DNA from 2 places in the Mycobacterium sp. D16R24 genome. Region 2 is predicted to be linked to the other one. Evidence: riboswitches for the same ligand, from Rfam matches in the RefSeq annotation. Region 2 holds a riboswitch; the other holds the start of a gene.
What was found. A riboswitch is a leader RNA that binds a small molecule or an ion and turns the genes downstream of it on or off. The one in region 2 is predicted to bind S-adenosylmethionine.
Positions count from the first base shown of each region.

Region 1: linked by a shared signal. The riboswitch ahead of B4383_RS19045 (aminotransferase class V-fold PLP-dependent enzyme) and the one ahead of B4383_RS03755 (bifunctional o-acetylhomoserine/o-acetylserine sulfhydrylase) in region 2 are both predicted to bind S-adenosylmethionine.

Region 1 covers NZ_MAEV01000022.1:24,761-40,827, reverse strand. The annotation lists gene B4383_RS19050 (NAD(P)/FAD-dependent oxidoreductase) at 1-532, opposite strand, end outside; gene B4383_RS19045 (aminotransferase class V-fold PLP-dependent enzyme) at 615-1,910, opposite strand; SAM riboswitch class IV at 1,943-2,087, opposite strand; gene B4383_RS19040 (TerC family protein) at 2,343-3,314, shown strand; gene B4383_RS19035 (Pls/PosA family non-ribosomal peptide synthetase) at 3,696-7,700, shown strand; gene B4383_RS19030 (M1 family metallopeptidase) at 7,697-9,049, shown strand; gene B4383_RS19025 (hypothetical protein) at 9,046-10,338, shown strand; gene B4383_RS19020 (wax ester/triacylglycerol synthase family O-acyltransferase) at 10,357-11,742, opposite strand; gene B4383_RS19015 (glycosyltransferase family 2 protein) at 11,853-12,551, shown strand; gene B4383_RS19010 (DUF2304 domain-containing protein) at 12,548-12,916, shown strand; gene B4383_RS19005 (NAD-dependent epimerase/dehydratase family protein) at 12,860-13,804, opposite strand; gene B4383_RS19000 (hypothetical protein) at 13,910-15,682, shown strand; gene B4383_RS18995 (CocE/NonD family hydrolase) at 15,693-16,067, shown strand, end outside.
Region 2 covers NZ_MAEV01000004.1:256,615-272,681, reverse strand. The annotation lists gene trpS (tryptophan--tRNA ligase) at 1-626, opposite strand, end outside; gene B4383_RS03770 (exodeoxyribonuclease III) at 690-1,499, opposite strand; gene B4383_RS03765 (alpha/beta hydrolase) at 1,612-2,490, shown strand; gene B4383_RS03760 (NADP-dependent isocitrate dehydrogenase) at 2,566-4,803, opposite strand; SAM riboswitch class IV at 5,018-5,154, shown strand; gene B4383_RS03755 (bifunctional o-acetylhomoserine/o-acetylserine sulfhydrylase) at 5,295-6,623, shown strand; gene B4383_RS03750 (homoserine O-acetyltransferase) at 6,686-7,807, shown strand; gene B4383_RS03745 (class I SAM-dependent methyltransferase) at 7,827-8,561, shown strand; gene B4383_RS03740 (hypothetical protein) at 8,629-9,297, shown strand; gene B4383_RS03735 (DUF3017 domain-containing protein) at 9,302-9,631, opposite strand; gene B4383_RS03730 (bifunctional methylenetetrahydrofolate dehydrogenase/methenyltetrahydrofolate cyclohydrolase) at 9,628-10,473, opposite strand; gene B4383_RS03725 (nitroreductase family protein) at 10,493-11,143, opposite strand; gene B4383_RS03720 (NADH:flavin oxidoreductase) at 11,233-12,411, shown strand; gene B4383_RS03715 (hypothetical protein) at 12,435-12,752, shown strand; gene B4383_RS03710 (ATP-binding cassette domain-containing protein) at 12,809-15,355, shown strand; gene B4383_RS03705 (pentapeptide repeat-containing protein) at 15,367-15,921, opposite strand; gene B4383_RS03700 (hypothetical protein) at 15,948-16,067, opposite strand, start outside.

The sequences.
Region 1 (16,067 bases), on a different contig from region 2:
ACAAAGCAGTATGCATCAGCACACCCTGATAGGAATCGATACCGTCTATCTCGGGGAGCTTGGGTTGCTCGAGGCCCCCCGTCGCGGCGATCACGTGCCGGGCAGTGATGACACTGTCATCGTCCAGAGTAAGAGCCCACATGTTGCGCGCCTCATCAAATTCCTGACGCACTACACGCGTGTTGAACCGGATCTTGCGGCGCAGTTCATGCTTGTCCACGAGTTCGTTTGCGTACCCCTCAAGCTCGTCACCGGGGGTGAAGAACTTTGACCAGGTGGTCTTCTGGTCGTAGGAGAAGCTGTAGATAAAGGTTGGGATGTCGACAGCCACGCCCGGGTACTTGTTGGCGTGCCAGGTGCCTCCGGCAGCACCCCACTTCTCCAAGATCACGAAGTCGTGGACTCCCCTTTTGGTCAGCTCAACACCCGCTCCGATGCCGCCGAAGCCTGCCCCGATGATCACGACCTCATGGTCGGGAACTGCCCGTTCCCCACCGTTGACTTCGCTACCCCGCACACGTGTACTAGTCATTCGACGTCCTTGTCAGTCAGACCCTGTGATGTGTCGAACTGAAAGTATCACGTATTGCGAGTTACGGATACTGTGTTGGCGCCTACGCCACCAGGAAATCCGGGAGTGGCCGCCTGTCATCAACCGGCCCGACCTGCCCGTCGCGCTCGGTATAGATCAGCGCCGGCCCGTGACGGACGAGCTCACCGATCGCGTCGACGAGGCGCGCGATGTCACTCGCGGTGGTTCCCAGCCCGATACTTGCGCGCAGCGCACCCCCTGGGTATCCCAACCTCTCCAGCAGCGGGTGCGCACAGAATCTGCCGTCACGCAGCCCAATTCCGTGCTCGGCCGACAGATAGGCCGCGGCGACCGACGGCGCGTATCCGGTGACAGTGAAGGACACAATGCCCAGCACATCCCGACCACCGTTCCAAATACGCAGGGTGTCAACACCTTCGATCGCGGCGAGCCCGTCCCGAAGTTGGGCGGTGAGCGCATCCTGTACGTGGCCTACCTCCCCCAGCGCGGACAATGCCTCACACGCAGCCGCCACGGCGGCGACGCCAACCACATTGGGCGTGCCCGCCTCATGGCGCTGCGGTCCCGCGAGCCACTCGGCCCCGTCGATACCAACATTGCGCACCGCCCCACCACCCGCGAGATACGGCCTCGCGGCGTCGAGCCAGTCGCTTTGCCCCACAAGGACTCCAGCACCAAATGGCGCATACAGCTTGTGCCCGGAGAACGCGAGATAGTCGATTCCAGTTGTCACCAAATCGATTCGGCGGTGCGGAACCAACTGTGCGCCGTCTACTGCGATCCTCGCTCCGTACCGGTGCGCGACGGACGCGAGTTCGGCCAACGGCAGCACCTCGCCGGTGACATTCGAAGCCCCGGTGACGGCCAGCAGTGCGGCGGGCCGGCGGGCGAGCTCGTCAGCCAGCGCGGTGACGGTGTCCGCAACGGTGGCTCGATGCCCTACCACCCGGGCCGCATATCGCTGCCAGGTCAACAGGTTTGCGTGGTGCTCGATATCGAGCACCACCACCTCACCCGGCACCGCCGAGGCGAGCAGATTCAACGAGTCGGTGGTGTTACGGGTAAAGATCACATGGTGGTCGGCGGCGGCCCCGACGAAGCGTCCCACCATCTCACGGGCGCGCTCGTAGAGCGCCGTGCACACACGGGAGGCGTATCCGGCGCCACGATGCACACTGGCGTAATACGGCAGCAGCTCGGTGACGCGATCCGCGACAGCACAGAGCGCGGGCGCGCTGGCCGCGTAGTCAAAATTGGCGTATCTGATCCAGCCACCTAGGGCCAGAGGAACTTTGGTGTCGGCTCCCACCACACGCGCGGCCGGTTGCTCGGACCCAGATTGTTTGGACACTGGCATGTGACATCCCATCTCACCGGACCCGCCCGGCGAGTCCACGCTTGCCACGCCCGGTTGAGCGCGGCCAGGTCGTCACCTGGAGCACCCCGCCGTGGATGAGCCGCTTGCGCGAAGACAAACGGCATGGAGGAGGGTTGCCGACCAGCTAGCCAGGGCTTATCGCTGGTACTCATGACCTGTGCGCAGTCTGCGCGCGGCCGCAGCCACCGTCAAGCGCATTGCGCAGGGTGATTTCAAATCCGCCGTGTCGGCTCGTGAATCCGGCCCGATTTTCCGATCCCCGCGCCATAGGGCAGACTGGCGCGCGGAGGGGAGTATTCCTTCGCTGCGGTGTCGTCATCACATCGGCCATTGTCGGACCGGTCGGTGCCGCAGGCCGGTCACCCGCCGGCGGAAGAGACCTCCGGCGTTTTGGCGACCGGAGGTTATTTCATGCAGGTATCGCAGCTCGAATGGATCATCACGCTGGCCGTCACGGTCGCGATCTTGCTGATCGACGTCGTGGTGATCGGCAGGCGGCCCCATGAACCCACCGTCCGCGAAACCGCCACCGCCCTCAGCATCTACATAGGGCTCGCGGTGGCATTCGGCTTGTGGGTGTGGTTCTTCCACGGCAGCCAGTTCGGACTGGAGTTCTTCGCGGGCTGGCTCACCGAGTACAGCCTCTCGGTGGACAACCTGTTCATCTTCCTGATCATCATGGCCAGCTTCAAGGTGCCCCGGATCTATCAGCAAGAGGCCCTGTTGATCGGCATCATCCTGGCGCTGATTTTCCGCGGCATCTTCATCGCCCTCGGCGCGGTGGCCATCAACCAGTTCTCCTGGATCTTCTATCTGTTCGGCGCGTTCCTGGTGTACACCGCCGTCAACCTGGCACGCGACACCGAGCATGATGACGACGCCGACAACGCCGTGGTGCAGTTCGCCCGCAAGCACCTGCGGACCACCGATAAGTGGGACGGCCTGCGGCTGTGGGTCCGGGAAAACGGCACACGACTGATGACGCCGATGTTCCTGGTGATCGTCGCGCTGGGCACCACCGATCTTCTCTTCGCGCTCGACTCGATCCCCGCGATCTACGGGCTCACCAAGGAGCCCTACTTGGTGTTCACCGCCAACGTGTTCGCCCTCATGGGTCTGCGCCAGCTGTACTTCCTGCTCGGCGACATGCTCAAGCGCCTGGTGTACCTGTCGCAGGGGCTGGCGTTCATCTTGTTCTTCATCGGCGTCAAGCTGATCCTGCACGCATTGCACGAGAACGAACTGCCGTTCATCAACGGCGGCGAGCCGGTCCATGTACCCGAGATCCCCACATTGGCCAGCCTTGCGGTGATCATCGTGACCCTGCTCATCACCACCGTCGCCAGCCTGTACAAGACCCGGCGCACTGCCAAAGAGGGCTAGGTGTTCCACGCCGAAGGTCATCGAGATCACCACGGTGATGTCCCTGCCGACGGTCCACGTGTCGTAGCTACCGCCGTTCTTGGTGATGGTCTCGGCACGGGTGCGCGCGCCCTTGGCCGCCACAACAAGAATCTCGATCCGCAGGTCGGCCGGCTAGGTGTACAGATACCGCAGCGCGTCGGATCGGATGGGGATTCTCCTGCTCCGGTACCGGACAGATCGGCCGGTGGACCACCGTGGCAAACTTAGGGGCCACGGGATCACCGTGCCCGACGGACCACTTCCGCGCGGCGACGAGCCTAGCCGCACCCGGACCGATAGGCTCGCTACGGTACCCCTCCAGGCCCACAGAAACCGACGCGGAAACTAACGAGGAGCAGCGTGACCGGCCCCGACGAGTCACCCACCAACCGCGCGCACGAAGAGTCCTCCGAGGCCGTCGCACATGAAACCCCGGCCCACCCGGTGCCTCCGCAGTACCTGCTCGGCAGGTCAGCCCCTCCGGCCCGGACCCTGATCGACATCCTCTACTCCACCGCCGCGGAGCACCCCGACGCGCCCGCCATCGATGACGGCACCATCCAGCTGACGTACTCCGAGCTCATCGTTGACGTCGAGGCAAGTGTCGAATGGCTCGGCACTCGGGGAATCGGGCGCGGTGATCGCGTCGGGATCCGGATGCCCTCGGGCAGCTACTCGCTCTATGTGGCGATCCTGGCGACACTGGCCGCGGGAGCCGCATACGTTCCCGTCGACGCCGACGATCCCGAAGAACGCGCGGCGCTGGTGTTCGGCGAGGCACAGGTCGCCGCCGTGATCACCCCGGACGGTCTGGTTCGTGGACCCGGTTCGTCACGAGGCTGGCGCGCCACCAAACCGACGCCGCGCGACGACGCCTGGATCATCTTCACCTCGGGTTCCACCGGCACCCCCAAAGGCGTAGCGGTGACGCATCGCAACGCAGCCGCCTTTGTCGACGCCGAAGCGCAAATGTTCTTGCAGGACAACCCAATTGGTCCCGATGACCGAGTGCTCGCCGGACTATCCGTGGCCTTCGACGCCTCCTGCGAAGAGATGTGGCTCGCGTGGCGCTACGGCGCCTGCCTGGTACCCGCACCGCGGTCCCTGGTCCGCAGCGGCATGGATTTGGGTCCCTGGCTGGTGTCCCGCGATGTCACCGTGGTGTCGACGGTGCCCACCCTGGCCGCACTGTGGCCGGCGGAGGCGCTGGAGGCGGTGCGGCTGCTGATTTTCGGCGGCGAGGCCTGCCCACCGGATCTGGCCGAACGGCTGGCCACCGGTGAAGACGGTGCCGCCCGCGAGGTGTGGAACACCTACGGCCCCACCGAGGCGACCGTGGTGGCATGTGCGGCACGACTGGACGGGGTCAGCCCCGTCAGTATCGGGTTACCGCTTCCGGGCTGGGATCTGGCAGTCGTGGATGCGCAGGGCAACCAGGTCGGCTACGGCGAGGTCGGTGAACTGGTCATCGGCGGCGTTGGCTTGGCCAAGTACCTCGACCCCGACAAGGATGCCGAAAAGTACGCTGCTTTAAATACTTTGGGATGGTCGCGGGCCTACCGTAGCGGTGACCTGGTGCGCCTGGAACCCGACGGGTTGTACTTCCAGGGCCGCGCCGATGACCAAGTGAAGGTCGGTGGCCGCCGTATCGAACTCGGCGAGGTGGACGCGGCGCTGGTCAACCTGCCCGGCGTGAGCGGCGGCGCGGCCGCAGTGCGCAAGACCGCCAGCGGCACCCCGCTGCTGGTCGGCTACATCGCCAGCGCCGACCCCAACTTCGATATCGCCGCAGCCCGCGCGAGCCTGGCCGAGTCACTTCCGGCCGCGCTGGTGCCGCGACTGGTGAAACTTGACGAACTGCCCACGCGCACTTCGGGAAAGGTCGACCGCAACGCACTGCCATGGCCGCCACCGGGCGCGGATACCGACGACGACGCCGCCGAATTGGGCGGCACCATGGGCTGGCTCGCCGGATTGTGGCGAGACATCCTGGCGGCCACGGTCGACGGACCTGAGGCCGACTTCTTCGCTCTCGGTGGAGGATCGCTCTCCGCGGCACAGCTGGTCGCGGCGTTGCGGCAGCGCTACCCGCAGGTGACCGTCGCGAACCTGTACGACCAGCCACGACTCGGATCACTGGCCACCTATCTGGATGAGCTGGCACCTTCCATCGAGGTCGAACCCCGGATCGTGAAGCCGGTACCGCGGATGACCGAGCTGGCGCAGGTGGTGGCAACGCTTCCGCTGACCACCCTCACGGGTCTGCAATGGGCGACCTGGCTCGCTTTGGCCAACAACGTATTCGCAATGTTCAGCGATGTGCCATGGCTGGTAACGGTCAACTGGTGGGTGCTGCTGGCGGCGTTCGTTCTCTTCATCACTCCCCTGGGCCGCATGAGCATCACCGTCGTCGGGGCACGGCTACTGCTGTCCGGGGTCAAGCCCGGGACATACGAGCGCGGCGGAAGTGTGCATCTGCGGGTGTGGATCGCCGACCGGCTGGCCGCCGCCAGCGGCGCCGAGAACCTCTCCGGCGCACCGTGGATGGTTTATTACGCCAGGGCGTTGGGTGCACGTGTGGGTAGCGGTGTCGACCTGCATTCATCTCCGCCCGTGACGGGTTGGCTCCAGCTTGGCGACCGCAGTTCCATCGAACCTGAAGTTGACTTGTCCGGGCATTGGGTTGACGGGGACAAGTTTCATGTCGGCCCCATCGTCATCGGCGAGGATGCCACCGTCGGGGCCCGCACCACCCTGCTACCGGGAGCGGTCATCGGCAAGAACGCCGATGTCGCACCGGGTTCCGGTGTCGTCGGCAGAGTCAAGAACGGCCAGTACTGGAAGGGCTCACCGGCCGTGAAGTCGGGCAAGGCCCGCCATCCCTGGCCGGATTACCGTCCGCCCCGAGCCGGGCAATGGGTACCGATCTACGGGGTGACATCGATCCTGCTGGGCGGACTGCCCTTGCTCGCGCTGGCCGCCGGGCTGGGCGTGGTGGCCTTTGGCATCCGGAACACTGCGACGATTTGTGAAGCCGTGGCGCCCGCGCTCATCTGGACGCCCGGCGCGGCGCTGGTCAGCGTGATCGTATACGCCGCCATCACCGTTGCACTGGTGCGACTGATGTCGATCGGCGTGCACGAGGGCTATCACCCCGTCCGCAGCCGGCAGGGATGGCAAATGTGGGCCACCGAACGCCTGATGGACGCGGCCCGCAACTACTTGTTCCCCATCTACGCCAGCCAACTGACCCCATGGTGGCTGCGCGTCCTGGGCGCGAAAATCGGCAAGGACACCGAGATTTCGACAGCCCTGCTGATACCGAAGTTCACCGAGGTCGACGACGGCGCGTTCCTTGCCGACGACACCATGGTCGCGTCCTATGAGTTGGGCGGCGGTTGGATCCACATCGCCAAGGCCCGAATCGGCAAGCGCGCATTTCTGGGGAACTCGGGGATTACCCAGCCCGGCCGCAAGGTACCCAATGACGCGCTGGTCGCCGTCCTCTCTGCGACTCCCCACAAGGCCAAGTCGGGTTCGTCGTGGATCGGTAGCCCGCCAAAGCGACTACGCCGCAAGGCCGACGGCGCAGATTCCGCGCTGACATTCGAGCCGCCCTTCCGGCTCAAGGTCATGCGGGGCATCGTGGAGACGTGCCGCATCATCCCGATCATCGTGACGTTCGGGATCGGAGTCGGGGTACTTCTGGCCTTGCAGACCATCGCCATCCGGTTCAATTTCTGGGCCGCGGGCGCACTCAGTGGCGTGGTGCTGCTGATCGCCGGCGCCTTGGCCGGCGTGGTGAGCGTGGTCGCCAAGTGGGCGGTGGTCGGGCGCACCAAAGCTGTGGAGAAACCCCTCTGGTCCTCGTTCGTCTGGCGTAATGAGGTTGCCGATACGTTCGTGGAAACCGTTGCTGCCGTGTGGTTTGCGCGTGCCGCGTCGGGAACGGTGATGCAGAACTGGTGGCTGCGCGGCCTGGGCGCAAAGATCGGCCGCGGAGTGTGGTGCGAGACGTACTGGCTGCCCGAGGCCGATCTGGTGACCCTAGGTAGGGGCGCGACCGTGAACCGCGGCTGCGTGGTGCAGACACACCTGTTCCACGACCGGATCATGCGGATGGACACCGTGGTCCTCGGCGAGGGCGCCACCCTCGGACCACATTGCGTAGCGCTTCCCGCCGCCGAGCTAGGGGCCGGCGCCACCGTCGGGCCTGCCTCGCTGGTGGTCCGTGGTGACGTCGTCCCGCCGTCAACCAGGTGGCAGGGCAACCCCATTTCTCCATGGGGCAAGTTGGATCCGATGGCACCGAAGAAGCCCAAGGGCGGCAAGGCTTCCCCAAGTAAGAACTCCGGGGCCGCATGACCAAGCCAGGCAAAAAGGCAGCCAAAAGGCTCCCCCCACGGCCTCCGATTATCGACCCCTACCTGCCACAGAACGGTAATTACGGGTATCGGGTGTCCCGCTACGAGCTGGACCTCGAATACAAGGTGGCCATCAACCGGCTGACCGGTACCGCGACGGTCACGGCAGTCAGCCTCGCCACCCTCAAGGAATTCACCCTCGACCTCGCCGACGCTCTCGGCGTCTCGAAGGTGACCGTGAATGGCAGGCGTCCAACACATTTCGGGCATCGTGCCGGAAAGATCACCATCAAGCTGGCCACCGGCATCCCGGCCGGAGCCGCCATGACCATCGTTATCCGATACGGCGGATCACCCCGCCCCATCAACAGCATGTGGGGAGACGTCGGGTTCGAGGAGCTGTCCAACGGCGTGCTGGTGGCCGGACAGCCGAACGGCGCGGCGTCCTGGTTCCCGTGCGACGATCACCCCAGCTCCAAGGCAAGCTATCGGTTTGTCATCAGCAGCGACAGCCCGTACTGCGTTGTGTCCAACGGCGAGTTGGTATCACGGCGAGTCCGGGCCGCACACACGACCTGGACCTATGAGCAGCCCGAGCCGATGGCGCCCTACCTCGCGACGCTGCAGATCGGGGATTACCAAACCGTCAAGCTCGCCAAGAACCCGATCTCGATGAACGCCGCGCTCCCGTCGCGGCTGCATGAGCGGTTCACACACGACTTCGGCAGGCAGCCGCAGATGATGAAGCTGTTCATCAAACAGTTCGGCCCGTACCCATTCGACGCCGGGTACACCGTGGTGGTCACCGATGACGAGCTCGATATTCCGCTGGAGGCACAAGGTATTTCGGTGTTCGGTGCCAATCATTGCGATGGGGAGCGGCGCTCCGAGCGACTGGTGGCGCATGAGCTGGCGCACCAGTGGTTCGGCAACAGTGTCACCGCGCGCCGCTGGCGCGACATCTGGCTCCACGAAGGGTTTGCCTGTTACGCCGAATGGCTGTGGTCCGAGGAGTCCGGTGGGCCGTCGGCCGATGCCCGCGCCCGCCACTACCACCAAAAACTCAAGGACCTCCCCCAAGATCTGATCCTGGCCGACCCCGGCCCGCAACTGATGTTCGACGATCGCGTGTACAAGCGTGGAGCATTGACATTGCACACGTTGCGATTACGGCTCGGCGATACGAAATTCTTTGCACTGCTGCAAGACTGGACCACCCGATACCGGCACAGCACCGTCATCACCGACGACTTCACGGGCCTGGCGGCCGGTTACGCCGACGAATCGCTGCGGCCGCTGTGGACCGCGTGGCTGTACGAGAAGCAGCTCCCGCCCCTGGACCGGAAGTGACCGACGCCGGCCCCACCGAGTTTGAACCTCTCCGCCCGAGCGGCTCATCGGTCCGCTCCAGCGTCGCACGGATCGGCGTGGCCACCGCCATCAGCGCGATCTGCGGTTACACCGTGCTGTACTTGGCGGCCCGCGAGTTGGGGCCCGCGTCGTTCTCGGTGTTCGGAGTCTTCTGGGGCGCATTCGGTTTGGTGACCGGCGCGGCCAACGGGCTACTGCAGGAGACCACCCGCGAAGTGCGGCTGTCGCTGGCGCAGCGTGAACGGTCACCACTGGCCACCACCCTGCCGATCAGGATCGCCGTGGCCTTCGCCATCGCCTCCGCCATCGGGATCGTCGGCACCGCACCACTGTGGGCGGCTCATGTGTTCACCGAGTTTCGTTGGCTCAGTGTGGCATTGCTTGCGGGCGGGCTCGCCGGGTTCTGCATGCACGCGACCACCCTGGGCGCCCTGGCCGGGTCGAACCGGTGGACTCAGTACGGCGTTCTCATGGTGACCGATGCGGGAATCCGCTTAGTGGTGGCGGTTGTCACCTTCGTAGCCGCCGTCGGGCTCGTCGGGTATCTGTGGGCGACAGTCGCGGGATCGATGTCCTGGTTACTGCTCACCGTGGTCTCAAAGCCGACCCGCGAGGCGCTCACGGTGCCCGCACTCGTCGATACCATGGGGTTCCTGCGCGGTGCCCGGCATTCGATCGCCGCAGCCGCGGCCAGCGCGGTACTGGTGATGGGCTTCCCGGTGCTGTTGCAGTCAACGACAGGCGATCTCGGCCCCACCGGCGGCGTGGTGATCCTGGCCGTCACCTTGACTCGTGCGCCGCTATTGGTGCCGCTGACAGCGCTGCAGGGCAACCTCATAGCCCATTTCGTGGATGAGCGGGATCGGCGCCTCAGTGCACTTATCACCCCGGCCGCCATCATCATCGGTGTGGGAGCGGTAGGCATCACGCTCGCCGCGACCGTTGGCCCCTGGTTGCTGCGGACGGTGTTCGATCCCGCATACCAGGCGGGTGGTCCGCTCCTGGGCTGGTTGACCGCCGGCGCGGTGATGATCGCCTTACTGACGCTGACCGGGGCGGCCACCGTCGCTCATGCCCGCCATCTGGCCTATTCGGCGGGATGGGTTGGGGCCACCGTGGTCTCGGCGCTCCTGCTGCTCTTGCCGCTCGATTTGGAGGAGCGGACCGTGATCGCGTTGATAGTCGGACCGGTCGTCGGAATCGTCGTGCATGTGGCCGCGCTCGCCTTCTGGCGGGACCCGGAGACCGACGCGGACATCATCGACTGAGTGCGTCGGCCGGCACCCTCAGATCCCCGCGGCGTGCTCCAGCTCCACCAGCGCCGCTTCGAGACCGTCGGCCATCTCGTCGATATCCGCGGCGACCTCCGGCGTAGTGACGAACCCAAAATCCATGTGCTCCATATAAGAGAAACAAGTGATGTTGAGGGCTACGTCCAGGACGGGCGGACCCAGCGGGATCATCGACTCCAACTGGGCGCCCGCCATGTAGAGCGGGAAAGACGGACCCGGGACATTTGAGAGCACCAGGTTGATGGGGGCCAGATTCCGGGACAGCCCACTGGCGGTGTACGCCCGCGCTGCCAATTGCAGCAGCCCCGGCGGCGTCGTATCGGTCAACCCCATGATCTGATGGGCCGACATCGCGCGCGCCATATCCTTGGCGCCCTGCGTTCCCTCATAGATCGCCCTGATCCGCTCGGCCGGGTCGTCGATATCCGTCGCCAGCGAGACCGTCATGGAGCTGATCTGGTTGCCCACCTCACCGTCGGTTTCCTCGGTACGCACCGAGACCGGAATCTGCACGATCAGCGGTTTGTCCGGCAGCTCGTCGCGCTTGGCCAGATAGTTCCGGACGGCCCCGGACACGATGGCCAGCACCACGTCGTTGACCTTGACGCCAAACGTATCCTTGAGTACCTTGACCCGCGCCAGCTCCAGACGCGCCCCGGATATCCGGCGATGCGGCGACACCGGTGCATTGAATCGGGTGTGCGGGGCCTCGAAGTAGCCCGGCGATTTCCGTTCCATACCGAACACCGCCAGCTGCTGGCGAACCGTCTGCTGCACCAGCCGAACCACCCGATAGGGCGTTTTGACGCCCAGGTTGACCAACGCGCTCAACAAGATGCGCTCACGACTGGGCAGCCCGAGGCCCACCAGCGACCCGACAGTGTCGTCCGGCGCCGGCCGCGGCTCGGGGGCGATATCGAACAAAATCTCGCCCAGGCCGGCGCCCGAAACCCCGTCGACGATGGCGTGATGCATCTTGGTCAGCGTGGCGACACGTCCACCCTCGACACCCTCGATGACCCACAGCTCCCATAATGGGCGCGATCGGTCGAGCTTGTACGACATCAGCCGGCCGGCCAGTTCCTCCAGCTCCTTGCGACCGCCGGGCGCGGGAACACCGATGCGGCGAATGTGAAAGTCGGGATCCAGTTCCTCATCCTCGACAAACCACGGCCGGTCCAATCCCAGCGGGACATCAGTGACTCGCCAGCGCAGCTGCGGCATCGACGGAAGCCTCTCCACGATGAGGCCGCGAACCCGCTCAAAGCTGTAGTCAGGTGCATCGGTGGGGTCATAGATCGACAGTCCCCCGATGTGCATATGCCAACCCGCCGTTTCGGCGTGCCAGAACGCCGCATCTACCCCAGACAGCCGCTGCATGGCCGAAACATTAGTGCCGCCAACGGTCCCTTCTGCCGGAATGGCAGGACTCGTCGGGGCCGGGTAGAGCCGACGTTCGCTGATCGGTAGCCGGTGCTACCTTGATCCCAGTGAGCAACACCGGTAACAGTGACGTCTGGCTGGTCATCCCCGCCTATAACGAGGGGCCAGTCATCGCCGACGTCATCGCAGCGGCACTCGGCACGTTCCCCAACATCGTCTGTGTGGACGACGGCAGCGCGGACCGCACGGCCGCGCTGGCGCACGGCGCCGGGGCGCATCTAGTCCGGCATCCGGTCAATCTGGGGCAGGGTGCCGCGATACAAACCGGTGTCGAATACGCCCGCGCGCAGCCCGGTGCTCACATCTTCGTCACCTTCGACGCCGACGGCCAGCATCAGGTCAAGGACGTGGTTGCCATGGTGGACAGGCTGCGACTCGAACCGCTCGACATCATCGTCGGCACACGTTTCGGGGCGGGGTCCGCACCCAGCCATGTTCCCCTGATCAAGCGCATCGTACTGAAAACCGTTGTGCTGCTGAGCCCCCGCACCCGCCGCCTCAACCTGACCGACGCCCACAACGGGCTGCGTGTGTTCAACCGCACCGTCGCCACCGGACTCAACATCACGATGAACGGCATGGGCCACGCCAGCGAGTTCATCGCGATGATCGCTGAAAACCATTGGCGGGTAGCCGAACAGCCCGTCGATATCCTGTACACCGAGTACTCGATGGCCAAAGGCCAGTCGCTGATCAACGGAGTCAACATCATGTTCGACACCGCGTTCCGCCGGAGGTTGCCGTGATCACCTGGATACAGCCGCTGCTGATCGTCGCGGTCCTGCTATTGCTGGTGTATCTGCTGCGTTCGCGTAGCACCGCACAGGCCAAGGCATGGGTAAAGCTCGGGTTCGTCCTCTTCGTGGTCGCGGGTATCTACGCCATCCTGCGTCCCAATGACACCACCACACTGGCGCATTGGCTCGGCTTGGGCCGAGGCACCGACCTCATGCTCTACGCGCTGATCATCGCGTTCGCGTTCACGACGCTCAGCACCTACCTCCGTTTCAAGGATTTGGAACTGCGGTACTCACGGCTCGCGCGAGCCGTCGCGTTACGCGGCGCCGAGCCCCCGGAAGAAGTCGACAGTCCGGCCGATTCCGTCCGTTAGCGCCACCTTCGGTTCCCACCCCAGCACGCTCTTGGCCAGGCCGACATCCAGGCAGGACTGACGCAGATCACCCAGTCGCGGCGGGTGGAACTCTGGATCGTCCGCCGCGCCTGCCGCCGCGGCCACCAGCGAATGCAGTTGCCGGTCACTGGTTTCCACACCGGTGCCGACGTTGAAACGCTGTCCGCCGCCGTTGGGACCGGATGCGCGAACAAAGGCCTCCACCACATCGTCGACGAAGACGTAGTCACGCGTGTTGCCGCCGTCACCGAACACCTTGGTGGAACGACCGGACAGCAGCGCCTGCGCAAAAATGGCAACGACACCCGCCTCGCCGTGCGGGTCCTGGCGTGGCCCATACACATTGGCCGGCGCGATATGCGAGCACTCCAGTCCGTACAGATGCCGGAAGGTGTTGAGATAGATCTCTCCGGCCACCTTGCCCGCCGCGTACGGCGAATGCGGATCGGTGGGAACGGACTCGCTAGTGGGAATCTGCTCTGGAGTGCCGTAGATCGATCCGCCCGAGGAGGTGTGCACGATCTTGCGCACGCCAGCCTTGCGTGCGGCCTCGGCCAGCCGCACGGTGCCGACTACGTTGACCGCGGAATCAAACTGCGGGTCGGCCACCGAGTGCCGCACATCGATCTGCGCGGCCAGATGGAAGATCACCTCGGGCGAGAACTCGGCCACGACGGCATTCAGATCCGCCTCGACAATGTCGTCCTTGACGAAGGTGAAGGCGGATTGCGCCTCAGCAGCCTCCAGATTCGTCACCTTGCCGGTAGCCAGATTATCCAGACCCGTTACCTCGTGCCCGTCCGCCAACAGCCGATCGACCAGCGTCGATCCGATAAATCCTGCGGCTCCGGTAACCATTGCCCGCACGTGGCGACTCCCTCTTTATTCGCATAGCTCACGGCATTCGGCCCCACCCTACCGACCGTGCCTGATGTTCTTCGCGCGAGCGTTCATCGCTAGTCTCGGGCCCTGATGCCTTTCGCCAGAACCAACCGCGTTGCCCTGGCCGCCGCGGCTCTCCTCGTGGTGCACCTTGTGGTTCGCGGCGTGCTGGCTTTCGGGGGCGACTTCTATTGGGACGATCTGATCCTGGTTGGCCGCGCGGGCACACAGGGCTTGTTCGCCCCGTCGTACCTGTTCGATGACCACGATGGGCATGTCATGCCCGCGGCCTTCTTACTGGCGGGCATCATCACCAAACTCGCACCATTGAATTGGTTCGGGCCCGCGCTGAGCCTGGTGATTCTGCAGGCATTGGCATCCCTGGCATTGCTGCGGGCGCTGTGGGTGATTCTGGGCTGGCGGCCAGTGCTGCTCGTTCCACTCACGTTCGCCCTGTTCACGCCGCTGGCGATACCCGGCTTTACCTGGTGGGCCGCAGCGCTGAACTCCCTGCCGATGCTGACCGCGATGTGTTGGTTCGTGGCCGACGCGGTGCTGCTGGATCGCAGCGGAAACCGCCGGTACGCCGTGACGGCCATGGGCGCCTTCCTCGGCGGGCTGTTGTTCTTCGAGAAATCGGTGGTCATTCCGTTCGTCGCGTTCGCGGTGGTGACGCTGTTGGCCCATCTGCGCGGCGACGGGTGGTCGGCACTGACACGGACCTGGCGACGCGGCGCGATGCTCTGGATTCCGGCCGGGGCGCTCACTGCGGCGTGGATCGCCCTGTATCTGGTAGTGGTGGACCAGAAGCGATGGAGCACCGACCTGTCTATGACATGGTCGCTGCTACAACGCTCCTTCACGCACGGGGTGCTCCCCGGGTTGGTGGGTGGACCGTGGCGCTGGGACCGCTGGGTACCCAGCTCACCGTGGGCCGAACCGTCGTCGTCGGTCATCTGGCTGGGAGCGCTCGCGCTGGGTGCGACGGTTGTACTGACGTGTTCTCGTAAACAGCGACTCGCACCGGTCTGGCTGACGCTGCTGGGTTACCTGGTCGCCAGCGAGGTGCCGATCTATCTCATGCGCTCATCTGCTTTCACGGCGCTGCTGCTTGCACAAACCTTGCGATACCTGCCGGATCTGGTGGTGGTCGCGACGCTGCTGGCCGCGGTGGGGCTCACCGCCCCGAACCGACTGGGCAGCGGCTACCTGGACAACTCTGTCCGACGCACCGCGGTGGTCGCGTTCGCATTGGCATTGTTCGTGGCAAGCAGCTTGATCTCGACGGCCAGCTATCTGCGCACCTGGCGCAATAATCCAGCCTCGCCCTACATCGCTACCGTGAAGGAATCCCTGGCGGCGGTCGCGGGCGGGCCCGCGGTCCTTGACCAGGAAGTCGACCCACTGGTGCTTCAGAATGTGGTGCGGCCGGAGAACCTGTTAAGTCATATGTTCGCGCTGGTCCGTCCCCGGCCAGAGATCGGTTCCACCACAACGCAGTTACGCATGCTAGACCGCTACGGCCACCTGCTGGACGCCCAGGTGACGTGGGTGCGCGCCCTGACCGAGGGGCCGGTCCCAGGATGCGGTTACCTGGTGCAGTCCATCCAGACCATGCCACTGACCGGGCCGCTGCTTCCCGCGGACTGGATCGTCGAGCTGAACTACCTCGCCAACACCGAGGGCGCGGTGTGGGCATCGTTCACCAACGGGCCCAGGGTCAAGGTTCCGGTTCGCCCCGGGCTCAACCGAGTGTTCATCAGACTCCCAGGTTCGGGGAATTCGCTTACCCTGCAGCCGATTACTCAGTCGCTGTCGCTGTGCGTCGCCGTCGGGCCGGTGGGAGCGCTCGCGCCCCGGTAGATTGGGCGCCATGCTCGGAGAACTGGCTTTCACCTGGACGGGACGACTTTCTGCCCCTTTCCTTGAAAAGCTGCTCGACCTGCCCGAACCCGTCACCACGGAGGTGCAGGCACGTCGGGGCATCAAGGTAACGATGCCCGACGGCGTCAAGCTCGCTACCGACCACTTCCGGCCGCCCGGGCAAGATCCGCTACCCGCCGTCATCTTCCGCACGCCATACGGCAGGCACGGCGCTATCAGCCAGATGTGGGCAACGCTGTTGGCACGTCAGGGATTTCAGGTTATCCTGCAGGACACTCGCGGCCAGTTCGGTTCCGAGGGCAAGTTCGACGCCTTTCGGCAGGAGCGTGCGGACGGCTTGGCCACGGCGGCCTGGGTCCGGAAG
Region 2 (16,067 bases):
GTCGAGGCCGACTTGCTCATCTTCACCGTCGGGTCCTGCAGGTCGTAGATCCGCGCCGCGTTCTTCGGCACGAATGTCTCCGGCAGCACGAAGGTCTCGCCGTAGCGACCGTTGAACCGCTGCGCCACATCGCGAGTCAGTTCGAGGTGCTGACGCTGATCGTCCCCCACCGGCACCACATTCGTCTGGTACAGCAGGATGTCGGCCGCCATCAGCACGGGATAGGTGAACAGGCCGACGGTGGTGGCATCGTTGCCCTGCTTGGCGGACTTGTCCTTGAACTGCGTCATCCGCGACGCCTCGCCGTAGCCCGTCAAACATCCCAGCACCCAAGCCAATTCGGTGTGCGCCGGAACATGGCTTTGCACGAAGATGGCGCTTTCCGCGGGATCGACGCCAAGCGCTACATACTGGGCGACCACCGCGCGGGTACGTCGGCGCAGTTCGTCGGGATCCTGCGCCACCGTGATGGCGTGCAGGTCCACGACGCAGAAGAGCGCTTCGTACTCATGCTGCAACCGCACCCACTGCTGCACCGCGCCCAACACATTTCCGAGGTGCAGGGAATCGGCGGTGGGTTGGATACCGGAGAACAGGCGTCCCCGGAGGGCGGCATCAGCAGTCATAGTGCATCCATCCTGGCATGACCGGTCAACGCGATTCTGGCAGCCGCTCTTCGCGCGCGACGCTCATCGGTATTCGACCGTCACCGGCGCGTGGTCGGACCAGCGCAGTGCGTAGGCGTCCGCGCGCTCGACCCGTGCCGTGTGCGCACGTCGCCCCAGATCGGAAGTGGCAAGGTGATAGTCGATGCGCCAGCCCGCGTCATTGTCGAAGGCCTTACCCCGCCACGACCACCAGCTGTACGGTCCGTCGACATCGGGATGCAGCTGCCGGAAGCTGTCGACCCATCCGGCCTCCAGCAGCGAGCCGACCCAGGCCCGCTCCTGGGGCAGGAAGCCCGCCTTCTTTTGGTTCGCCTTCCACGCCTTGATGTCTCGCTCGGTGTGCCCGATGTTCCAGTCGCCGCAGATCACCACGTCGCGCCCACTGCCCGCCAGCGTGGCCATTCTGGTACCCACCGCCGCCATGAAGCGCTCCTTCTCCTCCTGGCGCTCCGTACCGGCTTCTCCAGTGGGCAGGTAGATGCTCGCCACCGTGAGATCGCCGATCTGGGCCTCCAGGTACCGGCCGGCCTCGTCGAATTCGCCGCCGTCGGCGTCCAGCGTCGCCTTGGTGGAGGCGGCCGGGACTCGGCTGAGGATGCCGACGCCGTTGCGCCCCTTCACGCTCGACGAGGCGTTCACCACGTGCCACCCCGCGGCGAGTGCCGGGGCCAGCGCCTCGTGAAGCTGCTCGTCCTCCGCACGTACCTCCTGCAGGCACACGATGTCGGCGGTCGTCTGCTCCAGCCAGGGCAGCAGCCCCCGGTTCTCGGCGGATCGCTCCTTGACGGCGGCACGAATGCCATTGACGTTGATGGTGGTGACGGTGATCATCGGTCGCCGACGATAGTCGAGTGGTGTGACAGTGATGAGCACCACGGGGCACGGTAAGTTGACGCAACAGACACTAATGTCAACGCCGACGTTGGCGCACTAGGAGGACCGCATGCTGGAAGCCATTTTGTCGAAGCCGTCGAGCAGGCGGGCACCCATCGAGATGGGTGAGGGCGAGCCGGTTCTGCTGCTGCATCCGTTCATGCTGTCGCAGTCGGTCTGGGAGACCGTGGCCGAGCAGCTCGCCGATGCTGGGTATGAGGTGTTCGCGCCCACCTACCCCGGACACAACGGCGGTGGACCAATGCCCCCGCTGCCTCCGCTGTCGCAGCGCTCGGTCGATGTGTACCTGGATCAGGTCGAACAGATCATGGACCAGAAGGGCTGGGAGACAGCGCATCTGGTAGGAAACTCGCTGGGTGGCTGGATCGCTCTGGGCCTGGCATTGCGTGGCCGTGCCCGCAGTGTCACGGCCATCGCGCCGGCGGGCGGCTGGACCAAGTACTCACCACTGAAGGCGGAGATCGTGGTGAAGTTCGCGGCCATGCTCCCCTGGCTGGCGTTCTCTCGGCTGTTGGGCCGCCGCGCGGCGGGCCTGCCGTTCGTCAAGTTCGCCACCGCCCGCGCGCTGTGCGGAGAGGCCGAGGCGCTGAGCCTTCCTGACTTCCACAGCATCTTCGAGGACATCACGCACTGCCCCGCGTACTTCGCGTCGTTGACGTCGATTCTGCCGGCGCCGGGCCTGCAGAACCTGAACACCATCTCGGTACCGGCCCAGCTGGTGCTGTGTGAGAAGGACGAGATCGTGCCTCCGGGCCGGTTCGGGAAGCTCATCAGCCAGGGCCTGCCCGCCGACGCACGACGGATCACCCTGGCGGGCATGGGTCACGTGCCCATGCTCGAGGCCCCGGGTCAGGTCACCGAGGTGATCACCGATCTGATCGACCCGCTGGTCGCCGCCAAGCGCGCCACAGCCTCCGACGTCGGCTAGGCATGTCGCCGAGTGTGAACCTGTGGCGGAGTTTCGGCTGATTCACCGCCCAGGTTTCACACTCGACGCATCGAGCTACACCTCGACGGATGCCAAGGCGGCGTTGAAGGTCTGGCTCGGCCGCATCACCGCAGTGGTCTTCGCGGCGTCCGGCTGGTAGTAGCCACCGATATCGGCAGGGCTGCCCTGCACCGCGGCAAGTTCCGCCACGATCGCATCCTCGTTCTCGACCAATTGCTTGGCCAGCGGCGCGAACAGCTCGGCCAGCTCAACGTCCTCGGTCTGCGCGGCAAGCTCGGCCGCCCAGTACAGAGCCAGGTAGAACTGGCTGCCGCGGTTGTCGAGCTCACCAGCCTTGCGTGACGGGCTCTTGTCGTTCTCCAGCAGCTTCCCGGTCGCGGCATCCAGCGTGGTGGCCAGGATCTTGGCCCGCGGGTTCCCGGTCTTGATACCCAGGTCCTCCAGGCTCACGGCCAACGCCAGGAACTCGCCGAGTGAATCCCACCGCAGGTGGTTCTCCTCGACCAGCTGGCTGACGTGCTTGGGCGCCGAACCACCGGCCCCGGTCTCGTACAACCCGCCACCGGCCATCAGCGGCACGATGGAGAGCATCTTGGCGCTGGTGCCCAGCTCCAGAATCGGGAACAGGTCGGTCAGGTAATCGCGCAGGATGTTGCCGGTCGCCGAGATCGTATCCAGCCCGCGGATCACCCGTTCCATGGTGTACCGAATGGCCCACACCTGCGGCATGATCTGGATCTCGAGGCCCTCGGTGTCGTGATCCTTGAGGTAGGTCTTGACCTTCTTGCGCAGCTCGTTCTCGTGCGGACGCTCGGTGTCCAGCCAGAACACCACGGTCATTCCGGATTCCCGCGCGCGGGTGACGGCCAGCTTCACCCAGTCCCGGATCGCGGCATCGGTGACGACCGGCATGCGCCAGATATCGCCAGCCTCCACGTTCTGGCTCAGCAGCACCTCGCCGGTGTCGATGTCGACGATGTCGGCGACACCGGCCTCGGTGATCTCGAACGTCTTGTCGTGACTGCCGTACTCCTCGGCCTTCTGTGCCATGAGACCGACATTGGGCACGGTGCCCATGGTGGTCGGGTCGAACTGGCCGTGGGTCTTGCAGAAGTTGATCATCTCCTGGTAAATCCGCGAGAAGGTCGACTCGGGGTTGACGGCCTTGGTGTCCTTGAGCTTGCCGTCCGCGCCGTACATCTTTCCGCCGGCCCGGATCATGGCGGGCATGGAAGCGTCCACGATCACGTCGCTGGGCGAGTGGAAGTTCGAGATGCCCTTGGCCGAATCCACCATGGCCAGTTCGGGGCGGTGCTCGTGGCAGGCATGCAGGTCGCGGATGATCTCCTCATGCTGCGAGGCGGGCAGCGCCTCGATCTTGCTGTAAAGGTCGGACATGCCGTTGTTGACGTTCACGCCCAGCTCGTCGAACAGCGCCTGGTGCTTGGCGAAGGCATCCTTGTAGAAGATCTTCACCGCGTGTCCGAAAACGATGGGGTGACTGACCCGCATCATGGTGGCCTTGACGTGCAGAGAGAGCATCACGCCGGTCTTGTACGCATCCTCGATCTGCTCTTCATAGAAGGCGCAGAGCGCCTTCTTGCTCATGAACATGCTGTCGATGATGTCGCCCTCGCCCAGCTTCACCTCGGCCTTGAGCACTGTGGCCTCGCCCGTCGCCGTCGTGAGCACCATCTTCACCTTGCGGGCGCGATCCAGCGTCAACGACTTCTCACCGTGGTAGAAGTCGCCTTCCTTCATGGTCGCGACGTGGGTGCGCGACGCCTGCGACCACTCGCCCATGCTGTGCGGGTGCTTGCGCGCGTACTCCTTCACCGCACGCGGCGCACGACGGTCCGAGTTGCCTTCGCGCAGAACGGGGTTCACGGCACTGCCGAGACACTTGGTGTACCGCGCCAAGATGTCCTTCTCTTCGTCGTTCTGCGGGTCTTCTGGGTAGTCGGGCAGCTTGTAGCCCTTGCCCTGCAGTTCCTTGATGGCGGCCAGCAGCTGCGGCACCGACGCGCTGACGTTCGGCAGCTTGATGATGTTCGTCTCCGGCAACTGCGTCAGGCGGCCCAGCTCGGCCAGGTTGTCCGGAACCCGCTGGTCTTCGGGAAGGTAGTCGGAGAACTCGGAGAGGATGCGCGCGGCAACGGAAATATCGGTGGTTTGGACGTCGATACCTGCCGGCCCGGCGAAGGCCCGGATGATCGGCAAGAAGGAGTACGTCGCGAGTAGCGGCGCCTCGTCTGTCAGCGTGTAGATGATGGTTGGCTGCTGCGCACTCATGGTCACTCCCGGCGTCGTTGGTCGGTCAGAATCTGAGGTAGATCTGGCGACCGGTGGGTCGCCAGGCTCGTCCTATTCAGTATCACGTCGTCTCCGAGCCTAGGCGGGCGGACGGCCTGTGATTGCGCTCCCATCGCGGCTTCCCCAGCACCGTCGAGTGGCGCCTGGCATACCTGGTGGCAACCATTCGGTGAATTGCGATAGGCTTCTCACTGGTCATGAGCACCAGCGTCAAGCCCCGGCTCGCTGGTCGGCAACCCTCCAACCGCGGTGGGGTGCCCCGGGTGATGACCAGGTTGAGTAGCCGACTGGGTTATGAAAGGACAGTCGGCCACACGGCAAGCGCGGGTCCGATGGCGGGCCCCGAGAAGACAGGTTGGCCCGATGAAGTATTTGTCCCCCGGGGGTGAATCCCTGCATACCTGTTGTCGTTGTTGTCGCTGTCGCATGCTCTAAACCGCCAGCCCCGCACCGACCACCAGGAGGTTTCCATGACCGATATCGATCCCACCGCCCAGTGGGCGTTTGAGACCAAGCAGATCCACGCGGGCCAGTCCCCCGATGCGGCAACCAACGCCCGGGCTCTGCCGATCTACCAGACCACGTCGTACGTCTTCAACGACACCGCACACGCGGCGGCGCTGTTCGGCCTGTCCGAAGAGGGCAACATTTACACGCGCATCGGCAACCCGACCCAAGACGTCGTGGAGCAGCGCATCGCCGCCCTCGAGGGCGGTGTGGCGGCGCTGCTGCTGGCGTCCGGACAGGCAGCCGCAACCTTGGCCATCCTCAACATCGCGCAGGCCGGCGACAACATCGTGTCCAGCCCGCGCCTGTACGGCGGCACCTACAACCTGCTGCACTACACGTTGCCGCGTCTGGGCGTCACGACCACCTTCGTCGAGGATCCCGACGATCTGGAGTCCTGGCGCCGGGCCATCACCCCGCAGACCAAGGCACTCTTCGCCGAGTCGATCTCCAACCCGCAGAACGACATTCTCGATATTCCCGGCATTTCGGAGATCGCGCACGCGGCAGGCGTCCCCCTCATCGTCGATAACACCGTCGCCACGCCGTATTTGATTCAGCCGCTGACGCACGGCGCCGACATCGTGGTGCACTCGGCCACCAAATACCTTGGTGGACACGGTAATGCGATCGGCGGGGTGATCATCGACGGCGGCACCTTCGATTGGACACAGGGCCGCCACCCCGGATTCACCACGCCAGACCCGAGCTACCACGGCGTGGTCTTCGCCGACCTGGGCGCACCGGCTTACGCACTCAAGGCCCGCGTGCAGCTACTGCGCGACCTCGGCCCCGCCATCTCGCCGTTCAACGCGTTCCTCATCGCCCAGGGCCTGGAGACGTTGAGCCTGCGCGTGCAGCGCCATGTAGAAAATGCGGAACGCGTCGCTAATTACCTCGTCGCCCAGCCGGGGGTCACCCACGTCAACTACGCCGGGCTGCCCACCTCCCCCTGGCACGAACGCGCGAAAGAGCTGGCCCCCAAGGGTGCCGGCGCCGTACTCGCCTTCGAGCTGGACGGCGGCGCTGAGGCGGCCACCACCTTCATCGATTCGCTGACCTTGCACAGCCAGGTCGCCAACATCGGTGACGTGCGATCGCTCGTGATCCACCCCGCGACGACGACGCACGCGCAGCTCGCACCCGCCGAACAGGTGGCCTCCGGTGTTACGCCGGGACTGGTCCGCTTGGCGGTCGGCATCGAGGGCATCGACGACATCCTGGCCGATCTGGACAGCGGATTCGCCGCGGTGCGGCGACTCGAACAGGCCGCGGCGGTGGCATCATCGTGACCTTGACCGACGATCTTCGCGCAAGCGGCTCATCCGCCGACCAGCAGCTTCCCGCGTCATGCATCGCCCTGCCCCAGGGCGATGAGATCGCCTATGTACCAATAGGTTCGATCACGCTGGAAAGTGGCGCTGTCATCGACGACGTGACCGTGGCGGTACAGAGCTGGGGAGAGCTCTCGCCGCGCCGCGATAACGTCGTCTTCGTCTGCCATGCGCTCACCGCCGACTCACATGTGGTCGGAACCGCCGGTCCCGACCACATCACCGGCGGCTGGTGGGAAGGAATCATCGGCCCGGGTGCAGCGATCGACACCGACCAGTGGTGTGCGGTCGCCACCAACGTGCTGGGCGGCTGCCGTGGCACAACCGGCCCGACTTCCCTTGCCGAGGACGGAAAGCCCTGGGGCTCGCGGTTCCCCGAGGTGTCGGTGCGCGATCAGGTGAATGCCGACATCGCCGCACTCGCACAATTCGGGATCACCGAGATCGCCGCCGTCGTCGGCGGATCGATGGGTGGCGCGCGCGCACTGGAATGGGCTGTCATGCAACCGGATTCGGTGCGTGCGGCGCTGGTGCTGGCAGTCGGCGCCCGTGCCACCGGCGATCAGATCGGCACCCAGAACACGCAGATCGCCGCCATCCAGTCCGATCCGGACTGGATGGGTGGCGACTACCACGGCAGCGGACGCGCCCCCGAAAAGGGACTGAACCTCGCCCGGCGCATCGCACATCTGACCTATCGCGGCGAGGTCGAGCTGGACACCAGGTTTGGCAACGATCCCCAGGTCGGCCCGGACGGGCCCGAGGATCCGTGGGCCGGTGGCCGATACGCGGTGCAGAGCTACCTCGAACATCAGGGCGACAAGTTCGTTCGGCGCTTCGACGCCGGCAGCTACGTCATCTTGACCGAGGCACTCAACCGGCACGACGTCGGGCGGAGCCGTGGCGGCGTGGAGAAGGCGCTGCGCGGCTGCCCTGTCCCCGTCGTCGTCGGCGGCATCACGTCCGACCGGCTGTACCCGCTACGGCTGCAGGCGGAATTAGCGGACCTGCTGCCCGGTTGTACCGGCTTGCGGGTGGTGGAATCGGTGCACGGCCACGACGCGTTCCTCATCGAGTTCGACGCGGTGAGCGAGCTGGTGCGGGAAACACTCGCCCTGTCCAAGTCAACACAGGCTTCGTAACGGAACCCGAGGAGCGCGAATGCCGGACGCACACGCAGAGCCATCGCTGTCGTTCGGTTCCCAGGCTGCGGCCTACGAGCGGGGCCGCCCCTCCTACCCACCCGAGGCCATCGACTGGCTACTGCCGGCCGGAGCACACGACGTCCTGGATCTGGGTGCCGGCACCGGGAAGCTGACCACCCGCCTGGTGGAGCGCGGACTCAACGTGGTCGCGGTGGATCCCCTCGCCGAAATGCTTGAGGTGCTGAGCAACTCGCTCCCCGATACCCCAGCGCTACTGGGTTCCGCCGAGGAGATTCCGCTGCCGGACAACAGTGTGGATGCGGTATTGGTGGCGCAGGCCTGGCACTGGGTGGATCCCGAACGTGCCATTCCCGAAGTCGCTCGTGTGCTGCGCCCCGGCGGCCGACTGGGGCTGGTGTGGAACACCCGCGATGAACGGCTGGGCTGGGTCGCCAATCTCGGCAAAATCATCGGCAGCGAGAACGATCCGTTCAACCACGCCGTCAGCCTGCCCGCACCGTTCACCGGGCAAGAGCGACACCAGGTCGAGTGGACGAGTTACCTTACGCCGCAAGCACTTCTGGACATGGTGGCCTCGCGCAGCTACTGCATAACCGCCCCCGAGGCCGCCCGAAAGAAGACACTGCAACAGGTACGAGAGCTACTGGCCACCCACCCGGCGTTGGCACAATCGACGGGCCTGGCGCTGCCCTATGTCACCGTGAGCATCCGGGCGAACCTGAACCAATAGGGGCACCCCCGGATCGGGTGCCCCGGTTCACAGAGACGAACCCGCCCGGTGCCGCTACGGTGTACCCGTGCGTACGGATCGCCGCCTGCTGGCAGCCCTCTTTGTCACCACCACACTGCTGATCCCGACACTTGCCGGCTGTGGATCCAACGGATCGTCTTCGGACGCCAAGAATGAGTCCGCATCCGCCACCAGCAGCACCCCCACCGAACGGCACACGCGGCAGTTCATCCCGGAGCTGGGCATCTACGTCACCGTCCCGCACGACTGGGTGGCCTTCTCCGACGGGGTGCACGACAACAAGGGACTGGTCACCTACCAGGTCCGGCCCAAGTGGGAGTCGTCGGAGTTCGCGCAGTATGTGCGCATCCGTAAGTTGGCGCCTTCGGATGACGCCCCCGAAGTGAAGGACTGGTTGGCATCGTCGAACGCCGACGCGGTGAGCGCCTTCGTCAAGACCCGAAAGTCGAAAGTCACTGCGGATAAAAGAGATTCATGGGACGGCCCCAACCTGCCCGGAGCCTCGGCCAGCCTGGAACTGGAGAAGCCCCCTGCCACAGAGGGCAAGCCGCCGGTTGCCACTACGCCGAAGATCTACGTGGCGTTTGTCGGACAGGGCGATCAGCGTTGGCAGATCGCCACGAGCAACACCGGCAGTCCCAGCGGAGAGCCGTCCGAACAGTTCCTCAGCGAGCAGGCCGACTCCATTGCACGCTCGGTGCAGCTGCTCAAGTAGGCGCCTATCCGGTGCCCAGCGGGTCGATCGTCAGCGCCAGATAAACCATCACCGCCGCTACGGCGCCGAGGGCACCGACGTCAAAGGTCTTACCGCGTACCGCCAATAACCCCGCAGTCTCGTCGGTAAGCACCAGCCGCAGCGCTGCGGCCACACCCACAGCGATTCCCACGACCAGCGCGCCGCGCCGCCAACGGTCGGCGACCACCAATCCCAGCGCCACCAGGAACACCGCAGACACCGCCAGGATCGGCCACTGCTGACGGGTGAAGCGGCGGATGGCGTCAAGTATCGCCGGGAGAAGACCGCGTGACTCGGGCTGCAGGGCCGTCACGAACGTTCCGCCCGCTCGATCACGTTGGTGAGCAAGAAGGCTCGGGTCAACGGCCCGACTCCACCAGGATTGGGCGAGACGTATCCGGCGACGTCCCAGACGTCCGGCGCCACATCGCCGGTCAACGTGTCGTCGACACGACTCACGCCGACATCCATCACCGCGGCGCCCGGCTTGATCATGTCGGCGGTCACCATATGCGGCACCCCGGCGGCGGCGACGACGATGTCGGCCTGCCGGGTCAGTGCGGCCAGATCGCGAGTTCCGGTGTGACACAGCGTGACCGTCGCATTTTCCGAACGCCGGGTCAGCAGCAGCCCGAGCGGACGGCCCACCGTGACGCCACGGCCGATCACCACGACATGCGCACCGTCGAGCTTGACGTCGTAGCGGCGCAGCAGATACACGATTCCGCGCGGTGTGCAGGGCAGCGGTGCTTCCTTGCCCAGCACCAGCCGGCCCAGGTTCGTCGGATGCAGACCATCGGCGTCCTTGTCGGGGTCGATGCGCTCCAGCGCCTCGTTCTCGTTGAGGTGCTTGGGCAGCGGCAACTGCACGATGTATCCGGTGCAGTCCGGGTTGGCGTTCAGCTCGTCGATGGTCGCGCACAGCGTGGCCTGATCGATATCGGCCGGCAGATCGCGGCGGATCGAGTTGATGCCCACCTTGGCGCAGTCGTTGTGCTTGCCGCGGACATAGGCCTGCGAGCCCGGGTCATCCCCGACGAGGATGGTGCCCAGGCCCGGTGTCCTGCCCGCCGCAGTGAGCGCCGCGGCGCGCGTGGCCAGCTCCACAAAGATCTCGTCGCGGGTGGCCTTACCGTCAAGTCGAGTCGCCGTCACACGCTCAGTATTCCAGCTGTCACCAGGTGTCCCAGTGCAGGACGTCCGAGAGCGGCTGACGCTTGGCCAGCCGGAAGTCGGTACCGACGGTGTATGCGATGGGGAACAGCCCGCCCTGGGTGACCTTGTCGAACGGGATGCCCAGGATGTCGGCAGTGCGCTTCTCACCGTCGTCCATCAGGTGCAACGTCGTCCAGGCCGATCCCAAACCACGGTTACGCGCGGCGAGCATGAAGCTCCACACCGCGGGCAGCAGCGATCCCCAGGTGGACGCCGCCCCGACCACAGGCAGGTTGTCGAGACGCCCCTCGATGCAGGGAATCAGGAACAGCGGTGCCCGCTCGAAGTTCTCGGCGAGGTAGCCGGCCGAGTCCACCACCTTGTCGCGTCGCTCCCCCCGGGTGTCGCCCTCGGCGTACTCGGGGCCCTGGCCGGTGGCGTACTTGTTCCAGCCCGCGCGGTAGATGTCGGCGATGGCCTTCTTCTTGTCGGCGTCCTCGACGATGACAAAGTGCCAGCCCTGATGGTTGGAACCGGTCGGCGCCTGCATCGCGATGTTCAGACATTCCTCGATGACCGAACGTTCGACGGGCCTGTCGAAATCGAGGCGCTTGCGCACCGAACGGGTGGTGGTCAGAACTTCATCGGCTGACAGATTCAGGGAGGTCATGAGACGAACGTACAACGCGTGGCCGAGCCGAAAAGTAGGAGTGCATATCCAGAATTCGCCAGCCCCTTCCGCGGCGTAATCTCCGGAACGTGGCCGCCGACGTTCGCAATATCCCCGATGTGCTGGCACCCGCACGGCTTGGCCCCATCACGCTGCGCAATCGGACGATCAAGGCCGCGACATTTGAGGCCGCCTCCCCCGACGCACTGGTCACCGGCGATCTCATCGAGTACCACCGCAGGCCCGCACTGGGCGGAGTCGGCATGACCACGGTCGCGTACTGCGCCGTCGCCCCAGAAGGCCGCACGGAGTACGGCCAGGTATGGATGCGCGAGGAGGCGCTGCCGGGGTTGCGGCGCCTTACCGACGCCATCCACGACACCGGCGCCGCGGTCTCGGCGCAGATCGGCCATGCCGGCCCGGTGGCCAACGCACGATCGAACGGGTCACGTGCCCTCTCCCCGATCCGGTTCTTCAACCCGTTGGGCATGAAGTTCGCCCGACGGGCCAGCGCCTCCGACATCGAGGGCGTGATCGCCGCGCATGCGAATGCGGCCCGTCTCGCCATCGAGGCCGGTTTCGACGCCGTCGAAATCCATTTGGGCCACGGATACTTCGTGAGTTCCTTCCTGAGCCCGCTGTTCAACCGGCGGGGAGACGAGTACGGCGGATCGCTGGCCAACCGAGCCAAGGTGGCGCGCGCGGTGGTTCAGGCGGTACGCAAGGTGGCCGGTAACCGGCTGGCCGTGACCGCGAAACTCACCATGACCGACGGCATCCGCGGGGGCATTCCCCTTGAGGAATCCCTGCAGACCGCGCGGTGGCTGCAAGAAGACGGCGGACTCGATGCCCTCGAACTCACCGCGGGCAGCTCCCTGGTCAACCCCATGTATCTGTTCCGCGGCGAGGTGCCGATCCGCGAACTCGCCAAGGGCTTCCCCAAACCCCTCGGATGGGGCGTGCGCGTCACGGGAAAGAAGTTCTTCCGGTCCTACCCCTACCGCGACGCGTTCCTGCTCGACGACGCCCGCCGGTTCCGTGCCGAACTGGACATGCCACTGATTCTGTTGGGCGGTATCGCCGGCGGCGACACCATGGACCTGGCGATGGCGGAAGGCTTTGAGTTCGTGGCCATGGGCCGCGCGCTGCTGGCCGATCCGGATCTGGTGAATCGGGTGGCGGCCGACCGGACCACTCATTCGCGGTGCACGCACTGCAATCAGTGCATGGCCACGATTTTCAGCCGAACCCACTGCGTCCTTACCTGAGTATTGACCTAGCATCGGCTCCCATGACGACTGCGCCCGAGCCACGCAGGCCGGGTATCGCCGAAGCCGTCGTCAGCTGGCTGTTGTGGGTGTTAGCGAGTATCACGGCGTGCGTCGTCGCATTCGCGGCCATCTTCCCCGTCGGGTTCGGCGGCGCCTTCCCCGAGCAGGCCGATGACGCCGGCAAGGTATTCGTCTGGTCGTTGCTGACGGTGCTGATGTGCATGGTGTCGCCGGTAGCGATGGGCATCGGACACTGGCGCCAGTGCCACATTTGGTATTGGCCGGCGCTGTGCGTCGCCGCGCTTGCCCGGACCTTGTATCTGGTCCAGTCCCTGTAGCCGCGCCCGGCGCGGGAAGGACGGTCCCACCGCGCGACCCGATACAGTCGGTGACGATGACTGGTCGGGAAGCACCCACTCTCACCGTGGTATTCGATGGTGACGAACGAAAGTTCGCACCCGGGCACGACATTCATATCGGCCGCGATATCCACGCCGATGTACGCATCACGCACCCCTTGGTGTCGCGTATTCACCTGATAATCAGGTTTGTCGACGGCAAATGGATCGCCGAGGACCAACGCAGCCTCAACGGCATCTTCGTCAACGGTCGCCAGGTCGGTTGGGTCGAGGTGCGCGATGACACGGTGATCAACCTCGGTGACCCGGGCGGACCTCGGATGACGTTCGCCCTCGGCGGTCTCGGCGGCGAGACACAGCTGGGGATCGCTCCCCCCACTATGCGCGGTCATGTGTCGGGCCTGCAGCCGGCTGCCTACACCGGCACTCAGCAGCACTACCCGACCGGCGGATACCAGTCCGGTCCGCAGACCTACGGGCAGCCGCCTAGCCAGCAGCACCCGTACAGCGCACCGCCCTCGGGGCCCCAAACCTATGGGGCCTCCGGGCCCACCCGCCCGCGCCAGCAGTACCCGTCAGCGCCCACCCCGATACCCGCCGCGCACTCCGCCGAGCCGGTAGAGCCGTTCGGTACCCGCGCGATGCGGGCGCTGGGCATCGGCGGCGGCGCGCCGAAACCGTCACCCGGTGCCGTCACCGTCGGCCGTGCCCCCGACAACACCATCGTCGTCAACGACGTGCTGGCCTCACGGCACCACGCCTTGTTGCTTCCCACCGCTGGTGGCCTGGAAATCCAGGACCTGCACACCATCAACGGCACCTTCGTCAACGGTGTCCAGGTGGAGCAGGCAACGGTGCGCGAGGGCGACACCGTCACCATCGGTAACGTCGACCTCGTCGTCCAAGACGGCACACTCGTCAAACCCACGATCGCCACCCGCGTCGGCGGTCTTGAGGTGCAGGGCATCGACTTCACCGTCGAGGGTGGCAAGAAGCTGCTCGACAACATCAGCTTCTCGGCAGGGCCCGGCTCGCTCACCGCGGTCATCGGCCCCTCGGGCGCCGGCAAGTCCACCCTGGCCCGGCTGATCGTCGGCAACACCCAACCGTCGGCGGGCATGGTGTCCTTCGAAGGTCACGGGGTGCACGCCGAGTACGCCGTGATGCGAAACCGCATTGGCATGGTGCCGCAGGACGATGTGGTGCACCCGCAGCTGACCGTCAGCCAGGCGCTGCATTACGCCGCCGAGCTGCGACTGCCGCCGGACACCAGCAAGGAAGACCGCGAACAGGTGGTGTCCCGGGTTCTCGAGGAACTCGAGATGACCAAGCACGCCGAGACCCGCGTCGACAAGCTCTCTGGTGGACAGCGCAAGCGCGCCTCGGTGGCCATGGAGCTGCTCACCGGTCCGTCGCTACTGATCCTGGACGAGCCCACCTCCGGTCTGGATCCGGCGCTAGACCGTCAGGTGATGAGCCTGATGCGCCAGCTCGCCGATGCCGGCCGCGTGGTTGTGGTCGTCACGCACTCGCTGACCTATCTGAGCTACTGCGACCAGGTGCTGCTGCTGGCGCCCGGCGGCAAGACCGCCTACTGCGGACCTCCTCGCACCATCAACCAGGAGATGGGTACCACCGACTGGGCCGATATTTTCGCCAATGCCGCGGCCGACCCGGACGGTGTGCACCAGGCCTATCTGACGCGGCACCCTGCCGCGAACAAACCCGTCACCGCCCCGGTGAAACCCGGCGACCTCGGGAAGCCACCCAAGACCAGTCTGCTGCGGCAGGTCTCGACGGTGGCGCGGCGTCAGGGGCGGCTGATCCTGGCCGACCGCGGATACTTCATCTTCCTTGCACTGCTGCCGTTCGTTCTTGCCGGACTGGTGCTGTCGGTACCCGGCAGCGCCGGTTTCAACGTGGCGCTGCCCGACAACCCGAACGAACCGGGACTGCTACTGGCGCTGACTAACCTCGGCGCAAGCTTCCTGGGCCTGGCGCTAACCATCCGTGACTTGATCGGTGAACGAGTGATCTACCGGCGTGAACAGGCAGTAGGCCTGTCGGCCACGGCCTATCTGCTGGCCAAGATCATCACCTACTGCGGTGCCGCCATCGTCCAGTCCGCGGTGATGACCGCAGTCATCGTGATTGTCCGCGGTGGGCCGACGCAGGGTGCGGTACTGCTCGGCAACGCCAACTTCGAGCTGTGGGTCGCCGTGGCCGCGACCGCGTGCGCGGCCACCGTGCTGGGCCTGGTGCTGTCTTCGTTGGCCACCTCCGCTGAGCAGGTGATGCCGATGCTGGTGATCGCCACCATGACGCAGATCGTATTCAGCGGCGGTCTCATCCCGGTGACGGGACGTGCGGGACTGGAACAGTTCTCGTTCCTGTTCCCGTCTCGCTGGGGATTCGCGGCAACGGCCTCGACCACCGACCTGCGCAAGCTGGTACCGGTGGGGCCGCAGGACGAGTTGTGGAATCACGATGCCGGAACATGGCTGTTCGACATGGGCATCCTGGCGCTACTGGCGCTGGTGATGGCGGGGTTCGTGCGCTGGCGCATCCGCCTCAAGGGCTAGATCCTCTGTCGCTAGCCGCCGTGCACATCGAGTCCGTGCCCTGCGGCATACGCGACAGCCTGCGGCAGATCGACTTTCGCGGCGACCAGGCTTGCGGTGGTCCACAGCGTCGGGTCGATGCGGGCACCGCGCAGGTCGGCGCCGTCGAGCTTGAGACTCTGTGTGCGGGCGCCGGTGAAGTCGGCACCGTGCAGATTGGCCTTGCGCATGTCGGTGCCCACCAGGTTGGCCTCCCGGAAACGGCAGTCCGACAAATCCATCTCGCGCAGATCGAGACCGCCGAGCGAGGACAGGGTGAAATCGGTCTCGATGAACTTCGACGGACGCACCCGGCAGTCGGTGAGAGTGGAGCCCAGCAGGCTGCACTGGCGGAACTCCGAATGCCACAGGGAGGTGCGGCGGAAGGTGCAGTTGCGGAAGGCCGTGCCGATATGCAGCGACTCGGTGAGATTGGCTCCGCTGAAATCGCATTCGGTGAAGACCACACGCTCGGTGCGCAGTTCGCGAAAGTCTTCGTCGTAGAAGGTCTCCGCGGTGATCTCACGGTCAATCCAGTGCTCGGCCATGACGGACATCATGCCCGGCGGGTCCGTCAGACGTTCACATCGAAACCCAGGTCGATATCGCAGGCAACCTGACCGCCACGGATTCCCCAATTCTCTGTCACGCTCTCGCGCAGCACAATGGTGACGTGATCCGGCGGTGTCCCCCG